One region of the Bacillus sp. ISL-47 genome, then DNA from elsewhere that is predicted to be linked to it. Evidence: riboswitches for the same ligand, from Rfam matches in the RefSeq annotation. Region 1 holds a riboswitch; the other holds the start of a gene.
What was found. Region 1 has a riboswitch for ZMP and ZTP ahead of J7I93_RS23030 (bifunctional 5,10-methylenetetrahydrofolate dehydrogenase/5,10-methenyltetrahydrofolate cyclohydrolase). Riboswitches for the same ligand answer to the same signal wherever they lie in the genome.
Positions count from the first base shown of each region.

Region 1 (9,281 bases):
TGAAGGCAGTATTTTTGTTGCGGGATCTGCTATTCAATGGCTCCGAGATGGAATGCGAATGCTTAAGGATGCAAAAGACAGCGAAAGCTATGCGAAGAAAGTGGACTCCACTGAGGGTGTGTACGTTGTGCCTGCTTTTGTGGGCCTGGGGACACCGTACTGGGATAGTGATGTACGCGGTGCGGTATTCGGAGTGACTCGCGGGACGTCCAAAGAGCATTTTATTCGCGCCACTCTGGAATCCCTTGCTTATCAGACGAAGGATGTTTTATCTGCTATGGAGGCGGATTCAGGCATTGAGCTAAGAACTCTCCGTGTAGATGGTGGAGCAGTTAAGAATAATTTCTTAATGGACTTCCAGTCGGATATATTAAATGTTCCTGTTGAAAGACCGAATATTAATGAAACAACAGCCCTGGGAGCAGCTTACCTTGCTGGCTTGGCTGTCGGTTATTGGAATTCCCAGGAGGAAATTTCTGAACAATGGGCAATTGACAAATCATTTAATCCATCAATGGAAGAGGAAGTCCGTAATGTCCTTTATGGAGGATGGAAAAAAGCAGTCAAGGCCGCGATCGCTTTTAAATAAAAGTACTCAAATAGACTTCTTTATGTTATAATGAAATCAAGTTAATAGTTCGGCAGGAGATGCGGAGAGACCACAAGATCATTATCGGCTAATCGATAATGTATTTTGTGGTCTCTTTTTTATTCCCTGCAAATAAAGGGTAGTAAGAATACAGGCTAGCCTTTCATTAAGGAGGAGACAGCAATGACATTTTCAAATTTAAATCGTAATGAAATGATAAATAAACTGACTTCTGAAAAATTCGATGTCCTGATCATTGGAGGGGGCATCACAGGAGCCGGAATAGCCCTTGATGCAGCAACGCGGGGAATGAAGACAGCACTTGTGGAAATGCAGGATTTTGCAGCAGGGACTTCCAGCCGCTCTACCAAATTGGTACATGGCGGTTTAAGATATCTAAAACAATTTGAAGTAAAAATGGTTGCGGAAGTTGGTAAAGAGCGTGCTATCGTCTATGAAAACGGACCGCATGTAACCACACCGGAATGGATGCTGCTACCAATGCATAAGGGCGGTACTTTTGGCAAATTCAGCACCTCGATTGGCTTAAGAGTGTACGACTTTTTGGCAGGAGTTAAAAAATCTGAACGCAGAAGCATGCTATCTGTGCATGAAACACTGGCTAAAGAACCGCTTGTTAAAAAAGAAGGATTAAAAGGCGGCGGTTATTATGTGGAATATCGGACAGATGATGCGCGGTTAACGATTGAAGTGATGAAAGCTGCTGCTGAAAAGGGGGCCGTGCCTGTTAACTATCTGAAAGTTGAAAAGCTGCTATATGACGAAAAGGGTAAAGTGTGCGGTGTCGAGGCTGTAGATCAGCTTACAGGCAAGCAGCATGAACTAAAAGCAAAGAAAGTCATCAATGCAGCTGGTCCCTGGGTTGACTCCATCCGTGAGAAAGATGGTTCCAGGAGTGGCAAAACATTGCGGTTGACAAAGGGGGTTCACCTTGTAATTGACCAATTGAAATTCCCTTTAAAACAGGCAGTGTATTTTGATACACCTGATAAAAGGATGGTTTTTGCCATACCAAGAGATGGAAAAGCCTATGTGGGCACAACGGATACTTTTTATGATTCAGACCCTGTTAACCCGAAAATGACGACAAGTGACAGAACGTACATCATAAACGCTATCAATTTTATGTTTCCTTCTGTAAAAGTTACAGAAAATGATATTGAATCCAGCTGGGCTGGAGTACGTCCGCTTATTTGGGAGGAGGGAAAGGACCCTTCTGAAATTTCCCGCAAGGATGAAATTTGGGAATCAGAAACAGGACTGCTGACAATCGCAGGAGGCAAACTAACGGGGTATCGTAAAATGGCCGAGACCATTGTCGATCTGCTTGCAGACAAATTCAAACAGGAATTTAAGCAGACTTACACGAGCAGTGTAACGAAGAATCTGCCTATTTCCGGCGGGAACGTTGGGGGCTCAGGTAAATTTAAAGAATTTATTGGTTTCCAGATAGATAAAGGGATAGCTATAGGCTTAACAAAAGAAGAGTCCTCTCACCTCGTTAAAATGTACGGTTCAAATGTACCTATTATTTTTAAAATGATTGAGGAAAAAGGAAGTGATGCAAAGAAGTTTGGACTGCCAACTGTATTATGGGCAAAGCTGAAATATGCCGTTGACCATGAAATGGCAGCAACGCCTGTCGATTTCTTTAATCGCAGAACAGGTGCTCTTCTCTTTGACATCGAAACCGTAAGAACCTATCAAGATAAGGTTATAGAATATATGGCCGATGCCTTCATATGGGATTCATCAGAAAAAAAGAATTTTGAACAACAGCTAAATCAGGAAATCCGATTTGCTGCGATTCCCGCAGATCAAAATTAAAAATTCTCCTTTTAGGGGAGTTTTTTCTTTGGCTCTGGTAAGTTTATTGTTGTTTTTTTTGTGCACCTCGTTGATTGAGCGGAATGCAAGAGCTCCAATCAACCAACTTATTTATCCATGTTTTTATTCCCAAATCTATTTAAAAACAATAATCTTTTTTGAAGAGAGCTTTCTTTAAAGTAGAATATTCTTTAACAAACTGGACATTCCAAGGGCATACTATAGACTAGATATGTTGTGGAGGTGGCCTATGCATAATGTTTTGATGTTTGTTGATTCGGGAGTCGATGATTCACTTGCGCTGATGTATGCACTCCAGCATCCCGAAATTAATGTTGTTGGTGTAGTAAGTGCTTACGGAAACATCACGAAAGAGCAATCCATCAACAACACTGCCTATTTAATTAAACTCGCCGGCCGGGAAGACATTCCTATCATTGCAGGGGCCAGTGGGCCACTGTCTGGGGAGACAGCTGTTTTCTATCCTGAAATTCATGGGGAGGAAGGGCTTGGACCAATACAGCCGCCAGAGGATTTTGAGGGCTTGGAAGTTTTTGATATCAATAAAGTTATTCAGATTGTGAATGAATATAAAAATAATCTTGTAATTGTAGGGTTGGGAAGACAAACAGATCTGGCTTTGCCGCTTATACTTTATGGAAAGGATGCGTATAAGGACGTTAATGCGCTTTATTTAATGGGTGGCGCATTTCTTGTACCTGGAAATGTCACAGCAGAGGCTGAGGCAAATTTTTATGCAGATCCGATTGCAGCAAATTCAGTCATGGAAAAGGCAGAAAACATATATCTTTTTCCTTTAAACGTGACTAATAAAGCCATCATACGTCCAGAAACCATCGATTTTTTGGCAAATAATACCCAGTCTCCCTTTAAAGAGTTAATCAAGCCTGCATATGATTATTACTATGAAGCTTATAAAAAATTAGTTCCTGGAATAGAGGGTGCTCCGCTGCATGACGTTTTGGTGTTAAGTGTGCTAACAAAACCTGATTTGGTAAAGTATATACCTCGAAGGGTAACGGTTGAGCTTTTTGGAAGAGCAAAAGGCAAAAGTATGGCAGACTTTAGGCCAAAACCTGACGAGGAACCACCTGAAACACTTGATAACATCGCGATGGAACTAGATTTGGAAAGGTTTGTGATTGATTTTATGGAGGTGTTCCTTTCCCAAGCCAATACGGACAATGGCCTTTAACTTAACTATGTTAAGGGCTTTTTTTTTCTTATGAAGGAATTAGCCACTTTGTATAGAAATAGTATGGAAAACATTTGCAAAGAAGGAGAACTCTTAATGCAAGACATACTTGTTCTGGGCGGTACACAATTTTTTGGAAAAAGGCTTGTTGAAAAGCTGCTACGTAAAGAGAAGAATGTAACAATAGCTACCCGAGGACTTACAAAAGATTCATTCGGTGACAGTGTGGAACGCTTGACTATTGACAGGGGAAATAAGGAATCACAGCTTGATGCTTTTTCGGGGAGGAAATGGGATTTGGTGTATGATCAATCATGTTTTTCCCCACAGGAAGCGAAGGACACTGCAGAGGCTTTAGATGGAAAGGTGGCGCATTATATATTTACATCCTCAATGGCTGTCTATGATTTTGGGACAAATCATAAAGAAGGAGATTTTAAGCCCGAAAAATATTCTATTACATATAAACCAAGAAATGAATATAAGGGGTACGAAGGATACCAGGAAGCAAAGCGTGCTGCAGAAGCAGTACTATTACGTCAACAAGGGTTTAAAACATCTTTCATAAGATTTCCGATTGTAATCGGAAAAGATGATTATACAAACCGCCTCAAGTTTCATGTTGATAAAGTCAAGAATAGGGAGCCAATCGGAATTCATGATATTGAAGCGCGGTATAGCTTTATATTATCAGGTGAAGCAGCAGATTTTTTATACAGGATTGGTGAGACGGCTTACACCGGGGCGTTTAATCCAGGTAGCGAAGGAGATCTCTCGTTAAATGAGCTCTTAAATAAAATTGAAAACATTACACTTAGAAAAGCATTTGTAACGGATAAAATCGATTCAAATAATGCTTCACCATATGCTTTGCCGGGTTCTTGGTCGATTAGTACAGAAAGGGTGAAAAGCTTGGGATTTACTTTTTCTGATTTGCATGAAACACTTGATAATCTAATCCGGTTTTACTTAATAGAGCAAGAAAAATAAAGAATGTACAGTAAGACCTCCTGGAGGTCTACTGCCATCTATTAAATCCTAAAAAGCGAGTACCCTGAAATCTTATTAATCGCCCTCAGAAAGCTGCCCGTATTCCTTTCTGCTTACATGGAACTCCATACGGTCACCACTGTCCACTTCGAAAGTAATGAAGTAACGAGTAGAGGTATGGTGGTGTACATGCTCTCCGTTGCTATGGGCATTCCTGTTCACCTGAGTCGTTTTGCTTTTATTGTGACCGAGACATCGAGCACAGGCTGGTTATTATTCTCACTCCATTGTTTAATGCCACGAAAAATCTGAAAAAAGATGAAGGTTAAAATAGTAATGAAGAATAAGGGGAACAGAAATTCTGCGATAGAAAACATATCAAAGAAACCATAGCCCAAACTTGTTCACCCCTTCCATTAGGTTTGTTATCAATTTTTACGAAAGAAAATCCATTTAGTTTCCAATAAAACCAACAGAAGAAAATGGAGGCTCTTACCATTGCTGAAAAATAAAAAAATAAGCCCAATTATTTCCATAATCGGCATAATTTTTGCCATAGCCATTGCATACAGCCTTCTTGTGTATTTAAACAATGAGCAGAATACTGCGGATGAGCAAAATAGTTCCAAAACAGCAGAAATGGCAGCACAGGACTTGATGTACGGTGATTTAGGGGATTTTATTGCCACGAACCATACCTATTATAATGAAACACTAGGCTGGGGCAGGGACCGTTTTGTCAGCTGGTCTAAACAGCGGAAACAAGCTGATTTAATATCAAGCGCGTTAAACAGCCTTTCAGCTGAGAATCAAGATTTGCAGCATGACTTGGATACAATAGGCAATTTGGCGGAAGCAATCGGGAGCGGCTCCAAGGATAAGGAAAATCTCATTAAGCTGCATCGCTTTTTTCATGATCTGGATATTGATTATAATGATTATAAAGATACAACTGATTATTTTGATGTAACTGAATACAAAGGGGAAGATTAGCAAGCCGTAACCGTTTAGATCATTAAATAGGTGACAAGTTTTTATCTTGACAGAGAAAAGATTATGAGGTAGTATAGGTATTGAAGTATTTGAGGTACAATTTTGAAGTCGTGAATTCACGTGAGTGTAGGCGCCTTTGCTCCTTCATTTTGTGTGGAAGTCCGGCTTTTTGTTATGTTTAATGCTCTTTAGGATTTTAAAAGAGTAGGCATGTGTTTGTAATTAAGAAATAATTTGTGTGGACGGCTTTATGCCGAATTTCTTCTTAATCATCTTCTATAAACCAGACACTTCTCCGTTTTTTTACTTCAGTAAGTTTCTTACCATTTTATTTGAAATCTCAGAGAGCATCGATTCGGATCATACCGATATACCTGATTCCCGCTGGCGCGGTCAAGGAGCCGCAAGGATGGAAGAGAGGAAGGGCTTTCATTGTTTTAGGTAATAATTAATAACTCAAATATATCAATATAAAGGACAGCATTTCTTGTGCTGTCCTTATTTATTCACTTTTTTTGGCTGTTTTCTAAATGGTTGTTGTTTTAAATAGATTATGTGAAAAACTGACAAATAAGGGTTGGTTGATTGGAGCGGAAGGTGCGAGACTCCAGCGGGAGGAGTGGGACAGGTGAGACCCCACAGGCGCTGAGCGCCGAGGCACCGCCCGCCCCGCGTTCGCTGAGCATCCTGGAGCGAAATCAACCTCGCCTCACTACTTGTTTATAAAGCAACAAAGTTTGCGAAAAACAGCTTTTTTGTGAAAACACGAACATTTAGCTTAAAAAAACTTGAAACATATGTATTTTGTGGTATGATGGCATTATTAGAATAAGTAAGCCAAATCGCAGTGACTGACGACAATGCGGAATTAACCGCTGGGGAGCTGCGTCTATGTATAGCCGGTCGTCTGGGCAGAGATAAGGGATTCCCTTGTCTCTTTTTTCATAAATAAATGGAGAAGCCCGTCAGCCTTACAATGCGCTTTTCCGTATCTGGAGGGAAATACATGGAAAATAAGCTTATACTTGATGGAATCGTTGTAGCAAATCATGTGAAGGAACAACTGAAAGGTAGAATCGCCGAATTAAGGTTGCTCGATGTACAGCCGTGCCTGGCAACCATTCTGGTGGGGGATGATCCTTCATCGGAAACGTATGTTAAAATGAAAGGCAATGCCTGTGAAAAGCTCGGAATTATTTCAAAGCGTATTCACCTCTCAAAGGATATTGCAACGGATGATCTTCTTCAGACAATAACGGAATTAAATGAAGACCCGTCAGTACATGGAATTCTTCTGCAGCATCCAGTGCCTGGTCATATTGATGAACGGAAAGCATTCGAAGCGATTACTATTGAAAAAGATGTTGATGGTGTTACTAGTTTGGGATACGGACAAACCGCCTTCGGATTTGGCGAATACCCTTCCTGTACACCGGCGGCCATTTTAGAGATTATGGACTATTACAAGCTTGGTGCAGATGGGCTGCATGCGGTTGTTGTGGGCAGAAGCCCGATTTTGGGAAAGCCTGTCTCTGCCCTTCTTCTTAATCGCAATGCTACTGTGACAACATGCCATTCACACACCCGAAACTTGCCGCAAATCCTTCAGCAAGCTGATATCGTTGTAGCTGCGGTTGGCAAGCCCAATTTCATAAAAGGCGAGTGGATCAAGGAAGGCGCTATAGTTCTTGATGCAGGCTATAATAAAGGAAACATAGGCGACGTTGAATACACGAGCTGCCACCAGAAAGCTTTTGCTATTACTCCTGTTCCAGGAGGAGTAGGGCCGGTTACCATTTCCATGCTTTTAAAGCATACAGTTCAGGCTGCTGAAAAAGGGATAAAAAAGAAGGAAGGCGCAAATAGTCAATTTGTCACTATTTGAAAATGATTGCTAAAAAGATTGACTTATGACTATGTGTCGTTTATTATTAGGTTAACGCTGTAAAGTTCGTTATATACTTTTTGGATAAGTCGTAGCTGCAAAGAAATGTAGGCGATCGTTCATCCTCATTTCTTGTGGCTGCGACTTTTTATGTTTAAGTTTATATGGTACATTATAGTGAAAAACAATTTTTCAGGAGGCAACACAAATGAACACAGGTAAAGTAAAATGGTTTAATGCAGAAAAAGGTTTTGGATTCATCGAATCTTCAGAAGGTCAAGATGTATTCGTACACTTCTCCGCTATCCAAACTGAAGGTTTTAAAACTTTAGAAGAAGGTCAAGACGTAACTTTCGAAATCGTTGAAGGTAACCGTGGACCTCAAGCTGCTAACGTAACAAAAGCATAATCTTGCTTAAAATGAGGTGATGCATGTCTAATCATGCATCACCTTTTTACGTTATTTTACTCATCCACTTTGTAGTCTGCATGCATTCCTCAAAACAGATTCTTCCCATCTAACTGCTTTTTAGGAATAAAATATTTTTCATTTCTTCTATATAATTTACTTCACTTACAAAATAAAGTTTAAAATTAGTACATTTGGAAATGTAAAAAAGAGATACAAACTGGAAAGCCTAGTAACGTAGTGAACGTCATCAAAATTAAATGTTACAGTCTTTTTAAAAAGGCTTTAGTACAAGGAGGAAAATTTATTTTGACAACTTTTTCAGATTTCGGTTTAAGTAATGAAATAGTAAAAGCCCTTTCCAATATGGGGTTTGAAGAACCAACACCAATACAGGCACAAGCGATTCCTATCGGTATGCAGGGCAAGGATATGATCGGACAGGCGCAAACCGGTACAGGAAAGACAACTGCATTTGGAGTACCTCTTTTAGAACAAATCGACATTAATGAAGGCATTCAGGGCCTAGTGCTAGCTCCAACGCGTGAGCTTGCTGTCCAGGTAGCCGAAGAATTAAATCGCATTGGACAGGTAAAAGGGGTTAGAACCCTTCCGATATATGGCGGACAGGATATTAATCGCCAAATTCGAGCTCTAAAAAAACACCCGCAAATCATTGCAGCAACACCTGGAAGGCTAATTGACCACATTGAAAGAAAAACAATCCGTTTAAGTAACATTAAAATGGTTGTTTTGGATGAAGCAGATGAAATGCTTAATATGGGTTTCATTGAGGATATTGAACGAATCCTTAGTGAAATTAAAGGTGAGCGCCAAACCCTTCTTTTCTCTGCTACAATGCCAAGGAGAATTCAGTCTCTTGCTGAAAAATTCATGCAGGAACCTGAAATGGTTAAAGTAAAAGCAAAAGAAATGACTGTAAAAAATATTGAACAATATTATATGGAAGTGCATGAAAAGCAAAAATTTGATGTGCTTTGCAACCTTTTGGATATTCAATCTCCGGAATTGGCGATTGTGTTTGGCAGAACAAAAAAACGGGTAGACGAAGTAGTAGAAGGTCTTATTAAAAGGGGATATTCAGCCGAAGGAATTCATGGAGATATTCCTCAGGCAAAGCGTGACCAGGTTATCCGCCGTTTTAAAGAGCAGACAATCGAGATTATGGTTGCGACAGACGTTGCTGCCCGTGGATTGGATATTTCCGGTGTTTCCCATGTTTACAACTTTGATATCCCGCAGGATCCAGAAAGTTACGTTCACCGTATCGGTCGTACCGGACGTGCTGGAAACAAAGGGCTGGCTATTACTTTCGTTTCACCAAGAGAGA
Region 1 is NZ_JAGGQS010000078.1:3,664-12,944, reverse strand. Features, by position in the region: gene glpK (glycerol kinase GlpK) at 1-589, shown strand, start outside; gene J7I93_RS23060 (glycerol-3-phosphate dehydrogenase/oxidase) at 773-2,437, shown strand; gene J7I93_RS23055 (nucleoside hydrolase) at 2,688-3,653, shown strand; gene J7I93_RS23050 (NAD-dependent epimerase/dehydratase family protein) at 3,750-4,643, shown strand; gene J7I93_RS25655 (DUF2500 domain-containing protein) at 4,719-4,865, opposite strand; gene J7I93_RS25650 (DUF2500 family protein) at 4,862-5,020, opposite strand; gene J7I93_RS23035 (hypothetical protein) at 5,142-5,636, shown strand; ZMP/ZTP riboswitch at 6,474-6,556, shown strand; gene J7I93_RS23030 (bifunctional 5,10-methylenetetrahydrofolate dehydrogenase/5,10-methenyltetrahydrofolate cyclohydrolase) at 6,643-7,521, shown strand; gene J7I93_RS23025 (cold-shock protein) at 7,730-7,930, shown strand; gene cshA (degradosome RNA helicase CshA) at 8,240-9,281, shown strand, end outside.

Region 2 (9,281 bases), on a different contig from region 1:
GACAATAGGACATTGTTCCCTCTGGTCCAAAACTCTGAGAGGCCTGATGTGGTTGTAGCTAACCTATTGCAAAGAAGGATTGCCATCCTCATAAATGGAACACCATTTGTTTTAATCCTGCCGATTGTTTTCATTCAGCTTTTTCAATCGCCAGAGGATTATTATTCAAACAGTATAATGGGCTCATTCTTAAGAATGATTCGGATTAGCTCTTTTTATGTCAACATGTACGCCTCTGCCATTTATCTGGCATTGATCACTCATCATCACGGATTAATCCCGACTACTTTGATGGTTACGTTAATGGCACAAAGAGAAAGAGTTCCTTTCCCGGCCATTGTTGAATTACTCGTAATGGAGCTTGCTTTTGAAGTTCTTAGGGAAGCAGGTATTCGAATGCCCCGGGCAATTGGTCCAGCCGTTTCCATTGTGGGAGCACTTATTTTAGGGCAGGCAGCTGTTGAAGCAGGATTTGTTTCTGCAGCCATCGTCATTATTGTAGCCACGTCAGCCATTAGCAGTTTTACACTTCCAAATCCTAATATCGTAAATGCTGCAAGAGGGCTGCGCTTTATTTTGATTTTCTCTGCTGCGTATATTGGATTTTACGGAATCATTTTAATTTCATTATGCATTTTATTGCATCTTTGCAGTTTGAGGTCCTTTGGGGTGCCTTATTTTGCTCCCTTCGCCCCAGTAAGAATAAATGAGTTAAAGGATAGCTTCATTCGTGTTGCATTGCCTTCCTTATTGAAGAAAGAAAAGCTTAAAAATCACTAAAAAGAGCAGGGATCTAAAATGAAGAAAGTCCTTAAAATGCTTTTAATTATAGGATTACTCTCAGGGTGTTCAAACTATAGGGAATTGAATGAAATTGGCCTGATCATTGCGATTGGAATTGACCTTCCTCAGGAAAGAGAAACTGGCTATCGTGTCACCTACCAAGTGATCAATCCCAGTCAATTTTCACAAAACGGAGCTGGGAATGGAATCCCGGTCATTAATTATACGGTGGAAGCTGAATCCTTTCTTGAATCTTACCGTAAAGCGTCTGTCATCATACCCCGGGAGAACAGAGTAACACATCTATCTCTGATAGTCATAGGGGAGGCGGTTGCAAGAGAAGGGCTTGATTTGCTTTTTGCCTTGGCTGAAAGAGGTGAGTCCCGGTCTACTTTTCCTGTCTTTATTGCAAGGGATACAACCGCGGAAAATATTTTAGGGGTAATCGAGCCTGTAGAGTCCAATCCAACAAAAAGCATTATCAGCACGAGTGAGAACAATCAAAAGATGTACGCTATTTCAAATGTTATGCCTGTTTATAAAGCTATATCTTTATTGGCAGATGAAGGCACCAATCTCTTACTTTCAGGTGTAAAATTAAGAAAGGAATTAAAATCGCCAAATCAATCTGAAAATCTGCAGAATATTAAGCCTGCTGTCGTTGAAGTTAGCGGCTTAGCAATGTTCAAAAAGGATAAATTGATTGGATGGTATGATGGCCAATTTGCACGTACAGCCCATTTAATCAAGTCAGAAGTTGAAAGTACTTCGTTTCCCATAGCCTGCAGCGACAATAAAAGAATCACATTCTTAACTACTGGAATCAAGAGTTCGATTAAAACAGTTTTGAAGCCTAAACTAACCCTGGAGGTAAATGTTTCACTTAAAAGCAATATTGGTGAAGTAAACTGCAATATTGATATTAGTAATCAGAAGGAGATTGAGAAACTGGAAAAGAGCTTAGAAGAAGAGATTGAAAATCAAATCAAGCAAACCATCCAAATAGCACAAGGTGAAGGCACCGATGTATTTGGATTTGGCAATAAGCTTTCAAAAGACGATTCAGCTTATTGGAAAAAACACAAAAATGAGTGGCAAACAATTTTCAGCCATGCGGATATGGATGTGAAAGTGGATGCTGTGATCTCCAATTCAGGGATGCTGACCGATCCTTATGAAATTAAATGATCAGGAGGTGAATCGTATTGTCCAAAATTAAAATAGATGGCATTCAGTTATTCTGTCTAATGGTATTATTTTTGTTTGGAACGGCAGTCTTTTTGGATTTAGGCAGTGGAGCCAATCAGGATGCCTGGATTGTTACACTTCTATCTCCTATTGCCGGATTGATCCTATTTACGATTTATTACCAGCTTTATAAACATTACCCTGACTTGCCTTTTACAGAATATGTTAAGAAAATTTTGGGGAGATACTTAGGCAGCATCATTAGTTACATTTATATCATTTATTTTATTTATATCGCTTCAAGAGTTTTGCGGGATATCGAAGAATTATTAATAAGTTCCCCTTACTCCAGAACATCCATTATTACATTGGGTATTTGCATGACGTTTGCATTGATCTATGCTGTAAACCATGGTATAGAGGTTTTTTCGAGGGTAGCATGCATAGGATTTGTAATGATTGGAGGAACCTTATTTATACTCATAATTCTATATGTCATAAGTGGTTTAATCCATTTTGATAATTTAACACCAATACTGGCTGAAGGCTGGAAACCGATAGTAATGGAGATTGTACCGGTAAATATCACTGTACCTTACGGGGAGCTTATTTTATTTACAATGATACTGCCCTTTCTGAACCGGAAAACAAAAATTATGAAAGTTGGAAGTTTGGCCATTGGTTTTGTAGGTTTATATTTAACCATCAACACGATCCTTTTAATTAGTATACTCGGGCCCAATTTACTGGACCGATCAGCGTTCCCGGCGATGGCAGCCGTAGGATATATTCAAATCGCAGGATTTATACAGCGTCTGGATCCATTTATTATCTTATTGATTGTGATCCTGGGTTTCATGAAAGTGGCGATGTTTTTCTTTTGTGCACAGATCGGAATGAACCATTTATTTAAACTGAAACCGAACATCTTTTCAACTTATTCAATAGGAGTGATTATTTGTCTCTGCTCGATTATCATTGCACCAGGGTATCGAAGCCACTTAGATGAAGGATTGAAGGTCGTCCCATATGTCCTCCATATCGGCTTTCAAATTGTTATTCCGGTGCTTCTGCTGATTTTAGTTTTAGTGAAAAGAAAAGCAAAACAGTGGATGGCTTAAATCAAAAGGAGTTATTCCTATTTTCGGAGTTGGAGAAGAAACAAAATCAAGAAAATAAACAGTAAAATGGCGATTAGAAAATAATCTTCGCCTTTTGCAGCGGTTAGTGAAGTCTTTAAACTATGCCAAGCTTCATACACAGAATTGCCCTGAATAAAATCTAAAAAGACAATGAGTGCTAATGTACTTACTAATAGTATGATAAAAATAATGAAAGCCTTCAATTGATCCACCCTCAAGCTGCATTGTAAGAAAAACAATCGATTTATGATACTTACTAGGTTTAACAAGTTCCTTTATATATATAACATCGGCTAATTAATTGGAGCTCGCATACCGTATTGTCAGTTTTATTAACTGGTAATTAAATGATTCACGGGTCGAGGTTTTTACCCTAAGGGTTATGAAGAAAGCCAGATAAGTTCATGGGGCAGATTTTGTGTTTATAGTTGCATAGGAGCCTAAATTTGAACAGGGATATTTAGTTTTTAAGCATAGTGTACAAAAAGAGTTAAATATAATCTAAATATAGTAAATAAAACGACAAAAAAATAAAAAAAATTTTAAATATGTAAGCGCTTTAAAGGGTTGAAGTTTTCTGAAGACTTTGATAAGATTTAAAAAACTGAAAAGGCTATGTGTGACTGGCGAGACACGGATTACCGTGAGGGAGCACATAGTGTCGAAGCCGTTCGCCTGGGCAGAGGTAAGGGATTCTACCCCTTGCCTCTTTCTGTTTTAAATCTGACAAAGCTATTTAGAAAAGGGGAGAATCCAGTGAGTACTATGACTTTAGACAAAGTGAAGACGATTAAAACGTTAAACGCAATTGCAAAAAACGGCCTTGATGTATTTAACAAGGACCATTTTACAATCGATAATGAGTGTGATAATCCTGATGCAATTGTTCTTCGCAGTTTTAATATGCATTCAATGGAATTTGGCGATCGATTAAAAGCAATCGCGCGCGCTGGTGCCGGCGTCAATAATATTCCGGTTGAAAAATGCACAGAGCAGGGGATTGTTGTGTTTAATACGCCTGGTGCCAACGCAAATGCTGTAAAAGAAATGGTGCTAACCACTTTGATGGCTTCATCCCGTAATCTGTTTGCCGGAATCGCTTGGACCAAAACGTTAGAGAACGAAGGCGATCAAATTCCAAAGCTTGTGGAAGCAGGGAAAAAGCAATTTGTCGGAAAAGAAATTAAAGGGAAAACACTTGGTGTCATCGGTTTAGGCGCAATCGGGGCGCTTGTGGCGAATGATGCACTGGACCTTGATATGGATGTTGTCGGCTTTGATCCGTTCATTTCTGTTGATACTGCCTGGAACCTTTCCCGAAATGTCCAGCGTGCGTTGTCAATTGAACAAGTATTCGCGGAGTCTGACTATATCACAGTGCACGTTCCGCTAACAGATGACACAAGAGAAATGTTTAATGAAAACACATTCAGTATGATGAAGAAAGGTGTTCATATTTTGAACTTCTCCCGCGGTGAGCTTGTAAATGAAGCTGATATGGCTGCTGCTCTTGAAAGTGGAAAAGTTGGCAAGTATATCACTGATTTCCCGAATGAAAATGTACTGCAAATGAAAAATGCAGTCGCGATCCCGCATTTAGGTGCGTCTACACAAGAATCTGAGGAAAACTGCGCTGTGATGGCGGCACGCCAGGTAAAGCATTTCCTTGAAACAGGTAATGTTAAAAACTCAGTGAACTTTCCAAATGCTGCTCTTCCTTATACAGGCAAGCGCCGCGTCACAGCTTTTCATAAAAACGTCCCGAACATGGTTGGTCAAATCACACTTGCAATATCAAGCTACCAGCTGAACATTGCGGACATGGTGAACAGAAGCCGCGGGGATTACGCCTATACAATGATTGATATTGATAATAAAGTGAATGGCGATGTTATTCCTGGTTTGCTGAATCAGATCAATCAAATCGAGGGCATTGTATCAACACGGATCATTTAATGATGAAGCCTCAATTCCATGACGGAATTGAGGCTTTTTGGTGTTGCAGCACTAGTTGATGATATTTTTAGCGAAGTTGATGATATAAAGTGAAAGTTAATGATAAAAAGGCCTAGTTGCTGATATTTTGAGGGCAGTTGATAATAAAATAGGCAAAGTTGAGGATATCCGGCTTTTCTGAAGCTGATCCAAAAGCCGGATTTGCAAATAAAACCTTCTCCCGGCTAAAATAGGGGTAAATTGCCGCCAAAAGCTGTCCCGAGCAGACCCAATTCTATAAAAATACGGATCCAAACACCACAAACCTGTATAAAAAAAGATAAACTTTGAATAAACTGATAAAAAATTGCAGTTGCCCGTATCTTTTTGTTTTTTTTATTCGTTATAGGAGCAGAGATGTGTAAAAGGAGTGAGCAGGTTTATGAAGCAGGGGGAAATTCCACTTGAAAGAGGAGTTCATCTAATGCAGGAAGAGGACATGGCCGGATTATATTCTGCTCTTCGGCGTTATGGGCGGTTTCTGGCACAAGACTATTGGGACGGGGATGATCTTGCACAGGAGGCAGTGATCCGAGCTTTTGCCAGCTATCCGGCAAGCAAGATTAATCAAGCTCTTTTAAAAAGAATTGCTTATAATTGCTGGATGGATATAGTCAGAAAACGAAAGCAGGAAGTGCTGGTAGAGACTCCTGAACACGTGTGGAAGGAAAGGGAGCGTCAGGTTAGTAGTTCGGTTGATCGTCTTCTGAATCGTTTAACGCTGAAGCAGGCAGTAATTTTTACGCTAAAAGAAGGCTTTCGGTACAAAACAAAAGAAATCGCTGAAATAATGAATACAACCGAATATGCTGTGAAATCCTCGCTTAACCGAGCACGGAAACAGCTTAATTATCGGGAGACAGATGAGAAAAAAGCAGCTTTTTCTAATGAGGAAGAAGAGAAGGTCTCCCAGCTTCTGCAAGAATCATTGGCTATGGAAGACCCATCTATCCTGATTAAAGCCATTCCTGGCCTGCATTCATTGAAAAGTAATTCGGAATGGAAGCCTGTTCTTTCAGTTAAATCGCCTCCTTCAAACACACTCTGTATGGCGGCATAAATCCGCTAAGAACAGGAGGGCTACAGGTGACAGCTATACCATATGTGATTGAACAGTCCAGCAGGGGAGAACGTTCTTACGATATTTACTCCCGACTTCTTAAAGACAGAATTATCATGATCGGAGAAGAAATTAATGATGTGGTGGCTAACAGTGTGATTGCCCAGCTGCTTTTTCTCGCTGCGGAATCACCGGATAAGGACATCTCCCTTTATATTAATAGTCCGGGCGGCTCAACAACCGCAGGATTTGCTATTTATGATACCATTCAATACATTAAGCCAGACGTGAGAACCATCTGTACGGGAATGGCAGCCTCCTTTGGTGCCATGCTTTTGCTGGCAGGAAAGAAAGGAAAACGCTACAGCCTGCCCAACAGCGAAATCATGATTCACCAGCCGCTTGGCGGGGTGAGGGGCCAGGCTACTGAAATCGAAATTTCCGCAAAGCGGATTATTAAGCTGAGAGAGCATATTAACGGCATCATTGCGGAAAGAACCGGCCAGCCAGTGGAAAAAGTGGCACGGGATACAGATCGTGATTATTTCATGACTGCAGAAGAAGCGAAGGAATATGGGATCATTGATGAGATTATTTATAAAAGCTAACAAAAAGGTAAGCAGCCATTTAGTGGCTGCTTTTGTTTTGAATATAGCATTACATAGCCATCTTTTAACTCTCCTATGGCTAATTTCAGGTTTAATTGAGCAAAAAAAAATCAGCACCTCGGCTGATTTCTTCTATTTTTCTTCAGAGTAATACTCATCAATCGCACGAAGCCAGTTTGTTCTAGCAATTTCAGAAGCTTTGCTGCGGTCTTTTTGCTCGAAAGCCTTCAAAATTTCTTCATGTTCTACAATTGAGCGGGCTTTTAATATAATGGTTTTATTATAATAAAGCCGCATGACATGTGCTTGAAGCATGGAAACGGTATTTGAAATATAAGGGTTTTGTGCAAGTTCAATAATGATATTATGAAACTGCTCATCCTGCTTCAAAGCTGTAAAGGTATCCCCTTCATTAAGGGCTTGAGCAAATTTATGATTGATATCCCGAAGTAAATCAATTGATTGCTGACTGATAACCGGAGCTGCCAATTCAGCAGCAAGCGCTTGCAAAACGCCTAATGGGGGAAGAATTTTGCTTAAGTCGTCGGGATTTACTGAGGTGACTTGAGTGCCAACACCAGGGAACATTTCCACGAAGCCTTGGACGTTAAGCAGTTGAAGAGCTTCCCTGATTGGTGTTCGGCTAACGCCTAACGCCTTTGCGAGATCGGCATCATTTAATTTTTCCTGCGGCTGTAAAGTCCCGTCGATTATCCATTCCTGAATCTGGGAGAATGCACGCTCTTTTGCTGATATACGTGTAGGTGATGAATAGTTAGAAGGAATCGGCATAGTTGTTACCACCTTTTCATTTCATTAAAGATTACTTTTTAACTACTAATTTAAAGTTATTTCCATTAGATTATAAATTTAGTATATAGAAGAATCTAGAAAAATTCAATATATCGCATAATTCGACAAAAACTTTTGTGCGATATATTGCATAAGTATGGTGGGTGTGTTATCTTGAGTTATGCAATATATTACGTGAGAGAAAATAGTAAAATCATTTCTTTGCAATAATTTTTCAGAAGATTTAAATTTGATAGATTGTTAAATAAATGGAAATTTTTCATATGAATACAGGATAATAGGAGGGGTTTACATGAGCAGTAAAATACCATTTTCTTATACAGTCGCAGTCGGTTTTATGCTGTTTGCTCTATTTTTCGGAGCAGGTAACTTAATTTTTCCAGCTATGCTTGGCCAATCGGCAGGCACAAATATTTGGTCCGCAAATGCCGGATTTATTATAACAGGGGTTGGACTTCCATTACTTGGGATCCTGGCACTTGGCTTTTCCGGAAAAAGTGATTTGCAATCATTAGCCAGCAGAGTTCATCCGGTATTCGGGTTAGCTTTTACAGTCGCTCTTTATTTATCGATTGGACCGCTATTTGCCATTCCAAGAACGGCTACTGTTTCCTTTGAAATTGGAGTTAAACCATTTATTGCTGAAGGAAGCAGTATGATTGGGTTAATCATCTTTTCTATCATCTTTTTTGCAATAACCGTTTATTTTTCATTAAAATCTTCAAACATTGTCGATATTGTAGGAAAGTATTTAACGCCTATACTGTTAATTGTCATTGCCGTTCTGATCGGTGCAGCTTTTATTAATCCCATGGGATCATTCCAGGCTCCATCTGAAAACTACCTAAGTGGTGCGTTCTTTAAAGGTTTCCAGGAAGGCTATCTGACAATGGATGCCCTGGCAGCTTTCGTATTTGGGATTATCGTGGTCAATGCGGTAAAAGACAAAGGGGCTGCAACGAAAAAGGAGATTATGGTTGCTATTGCTAAAGCGGGTATGATTGCTGCAGGCCTTTTAGCGATTATCTATACATCCCTCTCCTTTATCGGAGCTTCAAGTGTAGGCGGACTTGGACTTTTGGATAACGGCGGTGCTGTTTTATCAGGTGCCTCCGAGCATTATTTTGGCTCTTTCGGTGCCATTCTTCTTAGCGTAATCGTATTTGGAGCATGTTTAACAACAAGTATCGGTTTAATTACAGCTTGTTCTTCATACTTCAATAAATTGGCGCCGGGCGTATCTTACAAAACTTTTGTCATCGTTTTATCTATTTTCAGCGCAGTTTTAGCCAATTTTGGTTTAAGCCAATTAATCGCCATCTCCGTTCCGGTTTTAGTCGGAATCTATCCTTTAGCCATGGCTTTAATGGCACTCACTTTCTTACATCCTATTTTTAAAGGGAAGAAAGAGGTTTATAAAGGAAGCATGCTATTCACATTTGTGGTAAGTTTATTTGATGGCTTAAATGCAGCGGGAATTAGCTTTGCGCCAATTAACGAACTATTCGGTGCAATCCTACCACTATATGATGTTGGATTAGGGTGGATTGTCCCTGCTATCGCTGGTGGTCTGATCGGGTTTGCGATTGGGTTAATGAAAAACAGCCATTCACATTCTACACAAACTGAAGAAGCTGCATGATCACCTAGGCCCCAGAGTAGAGTTTATCTCTGGGGCTTTGTTGTGTAAAA
Region 2 is NZ_JAGGQS010000016.1:15,923-25,203, forward strand. Features, by position in the region: gene J7I93_RS06065 (spore germination protein) at 1-780, shown strand, start outside; gene J7I93_RS06070 (Ger(x)C family spore germination protein) at 799-1,971, shown strand; gene J7I93_RS06075 (GerAB/ArcD/ProY family transporter) at 1,989-3,092, shown strand; gene J7I93_RS25615 (YczF family membrane protein) at 3,110-3,325, opposite strand; ZMP/ZTP riboswitch at 3,723-3,801, shown strand; gene J7I93_RS06080 (phosphoglycerate dehydrogenase) at 3,870-5,069, shown strand; gene J7I93_RS06085 (sigma factor-like helix-turn-helix DNA-binding protein) at 5,491-6,168, shown strand; gene clpP (ATP-dependent Clp endopeptidase proteolytic subunit ClpP) at 6,195-6,776, shown strand; gene J7I93_RS06095 (GntR family transcriptional regulator) at 6,909-7,568, opposite strand; gene brnQ (branched-chain amino acid transport system II carrier protein) at 7,882-9,231, shown strand.
Region 2: linked by a shared signal. The riboswitch ahead of J7I93_RS06080 (phosphoglycerate dehydrogenase) and the one ahead of J7I93_RS23030 (bifunctional 5,10-methylenetetrahydrofolate dehydrogenase/5,10-methenyltetrahydrofolate cyclohydrolase) in region 1 are both predicted to bind ZMP and ZTP.